DNA from 3 places in the Novosphingobium sp. SG754 genome. Region 3 is predicted to be linked to each of the others. Evidence: predicted binding sites of a transcription regulator. Region 3 holds the regulator's gene; each other region holds the start of a gene.

Region 1 (4,078 bases), on a different contig from region 3:
TGCCGATACCGGCATTGGCATCGCCGGGCCGTGCCGCCTTGTGACGGTGTGTTGCCGGCCGGGGCAAGCAGCGAAATGTCGCCATCTGTAACATCGGCAGGGTCTTGGCGTGGTCCGGCATGGGTGACGCTCACTGGGTAACGATCACGGGCAGGATAGCGAATGGCGCGATTCCGGCGGGTGGGACCGCTGGGTGGGGCCGGAAGGGGCGATCGTGCCATGCTGGCCGATCGCCCCCTCGTTTCCCCAATGGCCTCGATGAAGCGCCTCGAGCGATAAATACCTATCGCCAGGCGGTCAGCGGTTGGCCCTTATTGGCAAGCACTTATTGGCAGGCCAGGCATTCCTCGTAATCGGTCTGCTTGACGTCAAGCTCGATCCGGCGTGCCTCGGCGGTGTTGTCCGCTTCCACGCCACCGGCAAAACCGGCGCGCTGCACCGACTTGGAGCGCAGGTAATAGAGCGACTTGATGCCCTTTTCCCAAGCCTGGAAGTGGAGCATCAGCAAGTCCCACTTGTCGACATCAGCCGGGATATAGAGGTTCAGCGACTGCGCCTGGTCGATATAGGGCGTGCGGTCGGCCGAGAATTCGAGCAGCCAGCGCTGGTCGATTTCGAAGCTGGTCTTGTAGACCGCCTTCTCGTCGGCCGAGAGGAACTCGAGATGCTGGACCGAGCCGCCGCGTTCCAGGATCGAATTCCACACATTGGTGGAATCCTTGGACTTTTCGCGCAGCAGCTTTTCCAGATAGGGGTTCTTGACCACGAACGAGCCCGACAGCGTCTTGTGCGTGTAGATGTTCGCCGGGATCGGCTCGATGCAGGCCGAGGTACCGCCGCAGATGATCGAGATCGACGCGGTCGGCGCGATCGCCATCTTGCACGAGAAGCGCTGCATCACGCCCATGTCTGCCGCATCGGGGCAGGGGCCGCGTTCCTGCGCGAGCAGCAGCGAGGCTTCGTCGGCCTTGGCGGCGATATGGCGGAACATCTTGAGGTTCCACGCCTTGGCCATGGCGGATTCGAAGGCAATGCCCTTCTTCTGCAGGAACGAGTGGAAGCCCATCACGCCCATGCCGACCGAACGCTCGCGCGCGGCGGAATACTTGGCGCGGGCCATCTCGTCGGGCGCACGATCGATGAAGTCCTGCAGCACGTTGTCGAGGAAGCGCAGCACGTCTTCCACGAAGTGCTTGTCACCCTGCCACTCGTCCCAGGTTTCCAGGTTGAGCGAGGAGAGACAGCACACCGCGGTGCGATCATTGCCGAGGTGATCGATCCCGGTGGGCAGCGTGATTTCCGAGCAGAGGTTGGAGGTGGAAACCTTCAGCCCCAGATCGCGGTGATGCTTGGGCATCATGCGGTTCACGGTGTCGGAGAACACGATATAGGGTTCGCCGGTGGCCAGGCGCACTTCGACCAGCTTCTGGAACAGCGAGCGGGCATCGACCTTGCCGCGCACCGACTTGTCCTTAGGGCTGCGCAGCGCGAATTCGGCGCCATCCCGCACGGCTTCCATGAACTCGTCGGTCAGTAGCACGCCGTGGTGCAGGTTCAGGGCCTTGCGGTTGAAATCGCCCGAAGACTTGCGGATTTCGAGGAACTCTTCGATCTCGGGGTGCGAGATGTCGAGATAGCATGCGGCCGAGCCACGGCGCAGCGAGCCCTGGCTGATGGCCAGCGTCAGGCTGTCCATCACGCGGACGAAGGGGATGATCCCGCTGGTCTTGCCGTTGAGGCCGACATTTTCGCCGATCCCGCGGACATTGCCCCAATAGGTGCCGATGCCGCCCCCGCGCGAGGCGAGCCATACGTTCTCGTTCCAGGTCTTGACGATGCCTTCCAGGCTGTCTTCCACCGAGTTGAGATAGCACGAGATCGGCAGGCCGCGGCCAGTGCCGCCGTTCGACAGCACGGGCGTGGCGGGCATGAACCACAGCTTGGAGATGTAGTCATAGAGCCGCTGGGCGTGGTCCTGGTCGTCGGCATAGGCATCGGCCACGCGCGCGAACAGATCCTGGTAGGTTTCACCGGGCAGCAGATAGCGATCGTCGAGCGTGTCCTTGCCGAAGATCGTCAGCTTGGCGTCGCGCGCGGCATCGGTGACGATGGTAAAGCGGCGCGGGTTGACCGACTTGGAATCGATTGGCGGGGCCTTTGCGGCATCGCTCGTCGCGCTGGCCATGATCGCGGCCGCGGCCGAAACCAGATCCGCGCTACCCTTGTCGTCTGCCTGCATGTCCACTGCCTTTGCTTCCGCCGGTTGCGCAGCCTTGCGCGTGGCCTTGGTTGCGGTTGCCGGGGTCTCCGGCGCGGCGTCGCGTTCGAGGGTGGCCAGGCCACCTTCCAGTCCCAGTTCGTCCTGCGCCATCACAGCCGTTCCATCGTTCATTTCCCCGGTCCTGAAATTCACTTTCCATTCCCCGTTTGCACGAGGCCCGCCGCGAGTGACGGACCGGATATTGCTGACACTGCCAATGGCCGCGCGATCCAGCATGTGCTGGCCCTTGCAGCCTGACTTCGGTGGCAGAACGAGAGACGACTCAACGCGCCCGCGATCATGCCATAAATTGAAACAGAAAGGGAACAGAATCCCTGTCTGCCATGCCGCGACGCCGAAAACCCAAGCAACGTCAAAGGCTCCGCCACGGTGGACGAGCCACATGCACCCTATATGGGGTGCATCCTGACATATAACTAGGTTTGGTTGCCCTCCGTGGCCACGACCACAACCCATAGTGCTTGAACCGGGTCTGGCAGGCAAGTGGCACATGCCCTCAAGGGCTACGCGATTCGTCGCAAGTACGATTCGCTTCGTCGCTGCCCCACTCATGCTGCAGTGCAGCGACGCGCGGGCTTTCCAAGGCTTCAAGGGAAAAATGACGGGTCCGAAATATTTTTCGTACCCGCTGGCTTTGCTGTGGAAAATACGATGTCCAGAGGCACTGGCACGATATCCCCAGCCGCACTACCCATAGGGGGTGTACTAAGTGGAGGACCACAGGGCTGGGCGGCACGCCGCTGCCGGGCGCGGCACCTTCGCACAGGAGGAACGAGTAATGCGCGATATCCTTTCGATGCTGCTGTCGGGGCTGCTGGTCGGCATCGCCGCCCGCTTTCTCTATCCCGGCGCAGTGGAGATTGGCCTTGCCCGCACGATCGCGCTGGGCATCGGCGGCGCGCTGGTGGCCGGCCTGGCATCGAGCCTGGCGGGACGCGGCAGCGTGAGCGAGGGGTTCAACCGCGCCGGTTGCCTCGCCTCGGTACTGGGCGCGATGCTGTTGATCTATCTGGGCCGCCACTTCTGGTAGTAGGGTCTTGATGGCGGGGCCGGGCAGGGGCCCGGCCGCCGGTCAGCCGGGCACCAGAATCGTCTCGCGCGCGGCGGGCTGCGCCTGGGGGAAATCCTGGTTGTAATGCAGTCCGCGGCTCTCGCGCCGCGCCCGCGCGCTCTGCACGATCAGGTCTGCGGCCTGGAGCAGGTTGCGCAACTCGATCAGATCGGCCGTGACGCGAACATTGCCATAGTATTCGTTGATCTCGCTCTGCAGCAGGGCAATGCGATGGGCGGCGCGCTCCAAGCGCTTGTTGGTGCGCACGATGCCCACGTAGTTCCACATGAACCGGCGCAGCTCGGTCCAGTTCTGCTTGATCACCACGTCTTCGTCGGAATCGGCCACGCGGCTTTCGTCCCAGCCGCGCACTTCGGGCGGGGGTGAAAACTCGTCCCAGCAATCGAGAATGTTGCGCGCGGCAGCGTCGCCGAACACGAAGCATTCGAGCAGGCTGTTCGATGCCAGGCGGTTGGCGCCATGGAGCCCGCTTTCCGAGCATTCGCCCACGGCATAGAGCCCGGTGAGATCGGTGCGCCCGGACAGGTCCACCAGCACGCCGCCGCAGGTATAGTGCTGCGCCGGCACCACCGGGATCGGCTCGCGCGTCATGTCGATGCCCAGACCCAGCAGCCGCTCATAGATATTGGGGAAGTGGCCGCGAACGAATTCGGGATCCTTGTGGCTGATGTCGAGGTGGACATAGTCCAGCCCCAGTCGCTTGATCTCGTGGTCGATGGCGCGGG
Region 2 (4,078 bases), on a different contig from region 3:
TGACTGCGGAGCGACGACCGACTTTTCGACACAGATTTCCGTATCTGCTTCCGGAAATCAGCCCAGCAGCGCTGGCAATGCATTCCGTGCAGATGATGATCATGGGGCAGCCGCAGCGGGCAAATGGGGCAGCCCTTGGGCTGAGATGAAGTGGTTGGCAGCAGACCACCTGCATGTCAGATACGCCGGCAAATCTCGCGTATTCGAAAGAGCTGACCAAATCGACGGCGTTCGTCTGACATACGAGGCCGTGACGCGCTGAACGTCCACAACTGGCCTATCTCTCCCAGTCCGCCAAGGCCCTGCGGTAAAGGCGCTCTTGTTCCTCGACGCCTTCACACAGGCGAGCAAGCTCCTTGCCGTTCTCGCGTTTCCGTTCAGCCAACTGCGCTTTGAGCACCTCAATTTCCTTCACCAGCTTCGTCTCTGCAGTTTCAAACTCCTTCTGCCTGCGCTCCAACCCGGCGCGGGCCGCGTCCAGCTTTTCGCGATTGGGCCGAGGCTTTGGCTTGGGCGGGCTCTGCTTTTCCTTCGCCCTCTCCGGCGGAGTTGCTTTAGCCTTAGTTGAGCTGGACGTTCTTGCCGCCGCCAGATGTTCGGCGGTTGTGCCGCGTGAGACGCGCAGCACTTGGCCTGGATGAGCCAGCGCCGCCTTCGCCAGTTCAGGGTCCGTCACAATCTCGGCCGCCCCCTGCGCAAAGAGGTTGCGCCTGGCGCCCCACGCCTCGAGCGCCGCCTTTTGACTGGGGGCGGCAATATAGACGTCCTCGAAGCCCGCAGAGGTACGGAAAACCTTCAGTGCGCGTTTGTTGACCATAGGGACTAAACAATTCAAACGCTGCTTGGATGCCAATCCGCCGGTCGGCGCGACGCACGCACCGCGTGAACCAGGCGCCGGTCCGTGGGCTGGGCCGCAGAACACCTGAACAGCCGCGATCTGGCAGGACGGATCAGGGCCGCAGGGAGAGTTCCCGTCGACCTTTCTCCGATAGGCTGCGCAAGGTGATCGACCAGCGCGTCTTTTCCATCTCGGCGATGCTGTGCTCCCAGCCATGGCGCGCTTCCCCGCTCAGATGATAAATCGAGCGCGGCGCCAGCGGGGCGGACACCCGGCCAAAGGCCTTTTCGAGACGCTTACGAAACCGCATCACGGCCGGCTCGCCGAGCGAAATGCCGATGACGTGCTCGAAGATCGGGCGATCGCGATGCCAGCCAATGCCGGCTCCCGGATCGTAGCGGATCAGCAGGGCCTGCACGAGATCCTCTGGAGGAAGACCCGCAAAGTCGCCCGCCCGCTCCCTGATGGCCAGCAACCAGTCGGGCATCGGCGGGGCAGCGGCAGCCATGCCTTTGTCGAAATCGTAGCTCCAGCCAAACGAGGTGGTAAGGCGCTTGCCTTCCCAACCCTGAAACCGGAAAGGCGTGAGGCTCAGGCCATCGATGTGATCGATCAGCGCGCGTTCTTCCTCAGCCGAGATGAAGGCATTGGCGGCGGTGAGGCCCGGCAGCAGCGGCAACCCGAAGAGATCCGTGGATAAGTCTGCCATCTCACATCACCTCCCCGCTGATCACCAAGCCTCCGAAGAAATCAACAGGATAGTCAGGAGTTGCCTAAGCCCGTTGCCACGCTTTGGGAGCGGCTTGCCTAGCATTGGAACATAAATAGAACAAGGCCGACGTTGCGGGCCTTGACTTACGTCGGCGCCGAATAGAACATTAGAGGAACAACGTCACGCTTCAGAGTCTTCATCGTGCCATGCGTCCGTCCACAATCCTTGACCAATTGCGCGAACAAATCGCCACAATCGAGGGCAAAGCAGTGGCCGGAACGGTGTTGCCGTTTGGACTCGATACCATTGACCGTCACCTGCCGGGCGGCGGGCTGTCCAGCGGTGCGCTGCACGAAATGGCGGGCAGCCATGCCCTTGCTGATGACGCTGCGGCGACTGTCTTTCTCGCAGGAATCCTTGCGCGTGTGCAGGGGCCGGTCTTCTGGTGCCTGCGCTGGCGCGATCTCTTCGCCCCAGCCCTCGATCTGGCGGGCTTGACCCCGGACAGGGTGATCTATGTCGAGGCGGGCAGCGATGTGAATGTGCTCACCGCCATGGAGGAATGCCTGCGCCATTCGGGCCTCGGCGGCGTCGTAGGCGAGGTCAAAGCCCTCTCGACCACGGCTTCGAAACGTCTCCAGCTCGCTGCCGAAAAGTCGGGCGTCCCCGCCTTTGTGTTTCGCCGCGCGCTCCCGCTCGATGCCCCGGCTTCCGGCTCAGCCGCTGTCACGCGCTGGCGCGTGCGCGCCCATCCCAGCGAAGCGCTGGACATTCCGAGCCTTGCCCGCCCGCGCTGGGAAGTGGCGCTGGAACGGGTACGCGGCGGCGAACCCCATCTTTGGATCATGGAGGGCTGCGATGCGACGGGTCGTCTCGCTCTTCCTGCCGAACTGGTCGACCGATCGGATCGTCAGGAAGCTCAGGCAGCAGCCTGACCAGCCCACGTCTTTGGCAACAGCCCCGCTCGTTACCGCGCTCCCCGATCATGGCCGCCGCGTGATTGCAGCGGTTGACGCGGCTGCGCTGGCGCTGGGTATCCGTCCCGGCATGACTTTGACCAAAGCACGCGGCTTTGCGCCCGAGCTGGTCGTGGTCGACGCCGATCTGGAAGGCGATTTCGCAGGGCTCAAGCGCCTGGCGCTTTGGGCAACGCGGCATTACTCGCCAGTTGCCGCGTCCGATCCGCCCGATGGCATCTGGATCGACATCACCGGCTGCGCCGAGCGCTTTGGCGGCGAAGCGTTGCTGGTGAAGCACCTTTATCGCCGGGTGCTCGCCTCAGGCCTGCATGCTCAGCTTGCGGTCGCGGACACTGCTGGCTGCGCTCACGCCGTGGCGCGACAGGTCCCATCAGGGCGTCCGACGATTGTGGAGCGGGGCAAGACTCGCGCGGTGCTGGCGATCCTGCCCGTCCATGCGCTGCGGCTTGAGCGCGGTGTGGCCGATGAGCTGCGGCGCATGGGGTTCGAGCGGATCGAACAGCTGATCGCGGCGGCCCGCGCGCCGCTGGCCAAACGCTTCGGGCTTCAGCTCCACAAGCGACTCGATCAGGCGCTGGGCCATCTGCCCGAGCCGATCGAACCGATTTTCGCACCCAGCGTCCCGCGCGTGCGGCGCTCGTTGCTCGAACCCATCGGCACCGCCGACGCCTTTGCCCATGTCATGGGCGACTTGAGCCGTGATCTTGCCGCCGTGTTGCTGCGCGCCGGGCTCGGCGCGCGCCATCTCGATCTGCTCTGCGAGCGGGTCGATGGCCATTGGCAAGCGATCCGCATCGGCACGGCCAAGCCCTCTCGCGATCCAGAGCATCTGGCCAAGCTGCTCGGCCAGAAGATCGACACCATTGAGCCCGGCTTGGGGGTCGAGGCCATGACGCTGGTGGCGCCGCTGACCGAGCCGCTGGCGGGGGCGCAGGCCGATGCGCTGTCGGCCCGGCGCGGCCCCGACCTTCCGGCGCTGATCGATGCGCTGGCCAATCGCTTTGGCGCCCGCCAGCTTTATCAGGCCACCGCGCGCGCCAGCAGCATGCCCGAGCGCGAGATCGACCTTGTGCCGCCGCTCAGTCGCGCCGCGCCCGAAGGCTGGGATGCCGCCTTGCCCCGCCCTTCGCGCATGATCGTGCCGCCCGAGCGGGTTGAGGTCACGGCCATGCTGCCCGATCATCCGCCCGCCATGTTCATCTGGCGCGGCAAGCGTTACCGCGTCGCCCGCGCCGATGGCCCCGAGCGCCTGCATGGCGAGTGGTGGCAGGCGGGCGGACTGGAGGTCGAGACGCCGCTGTCGGTGCGCGACTATTTCCAGGTCGAGACCACCGAGGGCGGTCGGTACTGGATCTATCGCCTCGGTGACGGCACCCAGGCCGTCACAGGTCCTATGAGCTGGTTCATCCATGGCGCCTTCGCATGAGCGAAGGTGCCGATCCATTGGCCGACGCCCGCTATGTCGAGTTGCAGGTCACCACCCATTTCAGCTTCCTGCGCGGCGCCTCCTCGCCCGAGGAATTGGCCACCGCCGCAGCCAATCTCGGC
Region 3 (4,078 bases):
ATGCTTCAGCAAAGTGAAGTCGAACATTCGCACCAGTGAGCAACGTGCGATGGTGAGGTATTCCTCTAGCTCTACCCAGCTAAACGAGACGAGCCGTACCTCTTCGCCATTGCGATTTAACGTAACGGATGCACAGTGCCGAAGGTCACCGTGTTCATCGAAGCGACAATAGGCACTTTCCTCTGGTCGCCAGTGGATACCCGCCAGATGTGTGTATTCTTGATTCACTTCGATGTAGTCGCGCCCGTCACCGCTCCATCCCTCAAACGTGCGCGCGAAAACGAGATCGCGCCCCTCATCAAGCGCCTTTGAGCCCCTATGATGGTTATCCCGCTCGATCCACATCCCACTCCGGCCACCGCCGGACACATAGCCGGCGATGCTGACATACGGATTGCAACTCCATCGCAGCAGGTCATCCGGCGCTGCGACCTCTAGCGCTTTGTTCGGCACCACGATCGAATGAATGAACGTGTAGGGACCAGACCCGTAAATGACTATTTCGTCAGCGTTCGCATTTTGCTTGAGGAAATCCAGGTGCTGACCAGCACCGAGCCATTGCAAGTATTGTGCGTCATCCGACGGTAACTCGTCGATCTTCCGGATCTTCTCGACGATTTTTTTGTGTGGAAAGCTGGGCATTCGGGAACACTACCATACCCAGCATGTGAGGAGAATTGCACTTTGTACAGGAAGCAAGCAATTAAAAGCATCTTTGACGACGCGCTAGTCCCCATCTGCCAGGTCATTCGCGTTTTGGGTGTCTACTCAAGTGAGCCGTGACCGGATGCCTAATTTGGGGAAGCGAGGGAAGCGCCTTCCGAGGGTACTACGAGAACGACGAACGCTCGATGTTCCGCTTTCCAAAGAAATTGTCATTCGCCATCACGATTGAGAACGGCAAGTGTATTCCACTTAAAAACATTCCAGATTAGCGATTCAGCGCAATAGCACCCTCAATGATACCGCCGCAGCAGCCCTGCCAGCTTGCCTTGCACTTCCACTTCGTCGGGCGCGTAGAACTGGGGGTTGTAGGCGGCGTTGGCCGGGTCGAGGCGGATACGGCCTTTTTCGTGGTGGAGGTATTTGAGAGTCGCTTCCTCGCCGCGCACCAGGGCAACGACGATTTCGCCGTCGCGCGCGGTGTTGGTGCGGCGCACGAGGGCGTAGTCGCCGTCGAGGATGCCGGCGTCGACCATCGAATCGCCCGACACTTCCAGCGCGTAGTGCTCGCCAGAACCGAGCAGGGCGGCGGGCACGGGCAGCATGGCCGAGCCCTCCATCGCCTCGATCGGGGCGCCCGCGGCGATGCGGCCGTGGAGCGGGATTTCGATCACGTCGTTCGCGGCCACTGGCGCCGGGCGCGGGGTGGTGGACGCGGGGGCAGTGGGGCGTGGTGCGGGAGTGCGCGCGGCGGCCTTGGTCGCCAGGCTTTCCGGTTCGCGGATCACTTCGAGGGCGCGGGCGCGGTTGGGCAGGCGGCGGATGAAGCCGCGTTCTTCCAGCGCGGAGATCAGGCGGTGCACGCCAGACTTGGACTTGAGATCGAGCGCTTCCTTCATTTCTTCAAACGAAGGCGAAATGCCGGAATCATCAAGGCGCGTCTGGATGAACGAGAGCAGTTCGTGCTGCTTGCGCGTGAGCATCCGCAAGTCTCCTATGGCGAACGAATGCGGAACGAATAAGCAACCAAACCGAACCCGTCAAGCAAATCCGCCAAATTCGAGCAGATAGATCGGCACCTTGCTCCCTTCCGGTTGCATCGCCGCGCCGGCCTCGCGCTGCACCAGGCAATTGGCGCGGGCAATCGGGGCGATCGCGCCGGAATCCTGCAACGGATCGAGTGTGACGGAAACGCCATCCCAATGGCCGCGCAGGAATTCGGTGCGCCCGCCACCGGCCGGCATGGGCTGGGCCAGTGGCATGTGCAGCGGGCTGGGCAGTGGCTGGGCGGCACCCAGCGCGGCGCGCAGCAGGGGCAGCATGAACAGGTGCGCGGTGACATAGGCCGAGGCCGGGTTGCCCGGCAGGCCCAGGATCACCTGCGGCGCGGCGCGGTCTTTGGCGCTGCGTTGCCCCACCAGCAGCGGCTTGCCCGGCTTGATCGCCACGCGCCAGAAATCGATGCGCGCGCCCACCGCCTCCAGCGCGGGGCGAACCAGATCGTGATCACCGACCGAGGCGCCGCCACTGGTGACGATGATGTCAGCTTCGCGCACGCTATCGAGCGCGGCGGCCAGGGCATCGAGCCGATCGGGCACCGGGCCGATGCGCTGCACGTCCACCGGCAGGGCGGCGGCCATGGCGGCGAGCATCGGGCCATTGCTGGCCGGAATCTGGTGGCTTTGCAGGGCGTGGCCGGCGGCGGCCAGTTCATCGCCGCTGTCGATCACCGCCAGGCGCAGGCGGCGGCAGACCGGCACGTGGCCATGCCCGGCGGCGATAGCCAGCGCGATCTGCGCCGCGCCCAGCCGCGTGCCGGTGGGCAGCAGGGGGTCTTGCGCGGCAAAATCCATGCCCGCAGGCCGGATATGGCGCGAAGGCGGCAGCGGCGGCGTGCCGGTGAGGGCGAGCGCGGCGCCATCGCGCGCGCAGTCTTCCTGCAGCAGCACGCAATCGGCGCCAGCGGGCATCGCCGCGCCAGTGCTGATCCGCACGGCGTGGCCGGGCGGTACCGTGCCGGCAAAGGGATGGCCGGCAGCGCTTTCGCCCACCACGGTCCAGGGGCCGGGCAGATCGGCACTGCGCAGGGCATAGCCGTCCATCGCCGAAAGCGCGGTGGCCGGCTGTGTGCGCGCGGCGACGAGCGGCGCGGCGAGATAGTGGCCCAGCGCCTCTGCCGTGGCGCGATGGTCGATCGGCAGGCGGGGGGCGAGGGCGATGAGCCGTGCTTGCGCCTGTTCGAGTGGCAGGGGCGGCTGGCGCGGCGGAGCATTCATGGCGCGGACCAATCGCCCGATTTGCCGCCGCGTTTGGCCACCAGGCGTACGGCCTCGATCACCATGCCCTTGTCCACGGCCTTGGCCATGTCGTAGATTGTCAACAATGCCACGCAAGCGGCTGTCATCGCTTCCATTTCCACGCCGGTCTTGGCCGTGAGAGAGGCGGTCGCGGTGCATTCCACCCCGCCATCGACAAAGCCAAATTCCACCGCCACGGCATCGAGCGAGAGCGGGTGGCACAGCGGGATCAACTCGCCGGTTTTCTTAGCGGCCATGATCCCGGCGATCCGCGCGGTGGCCAGCACATCGCCCTTGGGCACGGTGCCATCGCGGATCGCGGCCAGTGCCGTTGCCGACATGCGGATCATGCCCCGCGCCACGGCCACGCGCTGGGTGGCGGGCTTGGCGCCGACATCGACCATGCGCGCATGGCCCTGGGCATCGAGGTGGGTAAGCTCTGTCATCCCACGCTCATGCCATGCGGGGGAAAAGGCGCAAGCCCTGTTGATCGGCCAGCGGCTGTGGCGGGGCGAGGCCGGCGCGGCGATATTCAAGGGCAATGCCGGCAAGGTTCTGCGCGCGGCCGACATGGCGGACCCGGACGCGCGAAAATGAAACGAGGTCGTTCCGATAGGCGGCAAGGCAATCGGCCGTGGCGGGATGGGCGGCGGTGCGGCCGGCGATCTGGTCGATCACGAAGGCGGAATCGCCGCAGAACACGACGTCAGTTTCGCCAAGCTGCCGGGCGAGGTCCATCGCGCCGAGCAGGGCCAGCCATTCGGCGCGATTGCTGTCACCCACACCGCAATCGGGGACAATCCAAGTGCGGCCGCCGGTGACGACGGCGATTTCCATGCGGCCGGGGTTGGGCCGGCAGCCGCCATCGAACCACAGCTTGCGCGGTGCGGGCGGCGGCAAGCTGGGGTCAGCCCTGCAGCAGCGCCTGGGTGGCGGCGGCCACGTCGGCCTCGCGCATCAGGCTTTCACCCACCAGGAACGTGCGCGCGCCGCAGGCGGACAGGCGAACGAGATCGGCGTGGGTGTTGATGCCGCTTTCGGCCACTAGCAGCGTGCCGGCGGGCGCCAGCGGGGCCAAGCGCTCGGTATTGGCGATGTCGGTGACAAAGCGCTTGAGA

What was found. The regulator LexA, encoded in region 3, represses DNA repair genes until DNA is damaged. The targets are predictions, from matches to a motif close to GTTCCNCNCTTGTTCT.
Region 1: FHW97_RS00710 (ribonucleoside-diphosphate reductase subunit alpha) is a predicted target of LexA. The motif match lies at 2,573-2,588, and genes of this name have one in related genera.
Region 2: FHW97_RS17580 (ImuA family protein) is a predicted target of LexA. The motif match lies at 1,711-1,726, and genes of this name have one in related genera.

The regions. Positions count from the first base shown of each region.
Region 1 covers NZ_JABGCC010000001.1:142,147-146,224, forward strand. Annotated here, with positions in the region: gene FHW97_RS00710 (ribonucleoside-diphosphate reductase subunit alpha) at 326-2,392, opposite strand; gene FHW97_RS00715 (GlsB/YeaQ/YmgE family stress response membrane protein) at 3,060-3,311, shown strand; gene nadB (L-aspartate oxidase) at 3,354-4,078, opposite strand, start outside.
Region 2 covers NZ_JABGCC010000007.1:197,142-201,219, forward strand. Annotated here, with positions in the region: gene FHW97_RS17570 (hypothetical protein) at 278-817, opposite strand; gene FHW97_RS17575 (alpha-ketoglutarate-dependent dioxygenase AlkB) at 951-1,547, opposite strand; gene FHW97_RS17580 (ImuA family protein) at 1,757-2,485, shown strand; gene FHW97_RS17585 (DUF6504 family protein) at 2,409-3,956, shown strand; gene FHW97_RS17590 (error-prone DNA polymerase) at 3,953-4,078, shown strand, end outside.
Region 3 covers NZ_JABGCC010000004.1:41,053-45,130, reverse strand. Annotated here, with positions in the region: gene FHW97_RS10875 (hypothetical protein) at 1-642, opposite strand, end outside; gene lexA (transcriptional repressor LexA) at 957-1,646, opposite strand; gene FHW97_RS10865 (molybdopterin molybdotransferase MoeA) at 1,704-2,939, opposite strand; gene moaC (cyclic pyranopterin monophosphate synthase MoaC) at 2,936-3,406, opposite strand; gene FHW97_RS10855 (reverse transcriptase-like protein) at 3,414-3,860, opposite strand; gene trpC (indole-3-glycerol phosphate synthase TrpC) at 3,868-4,078, opposite strand, start outside.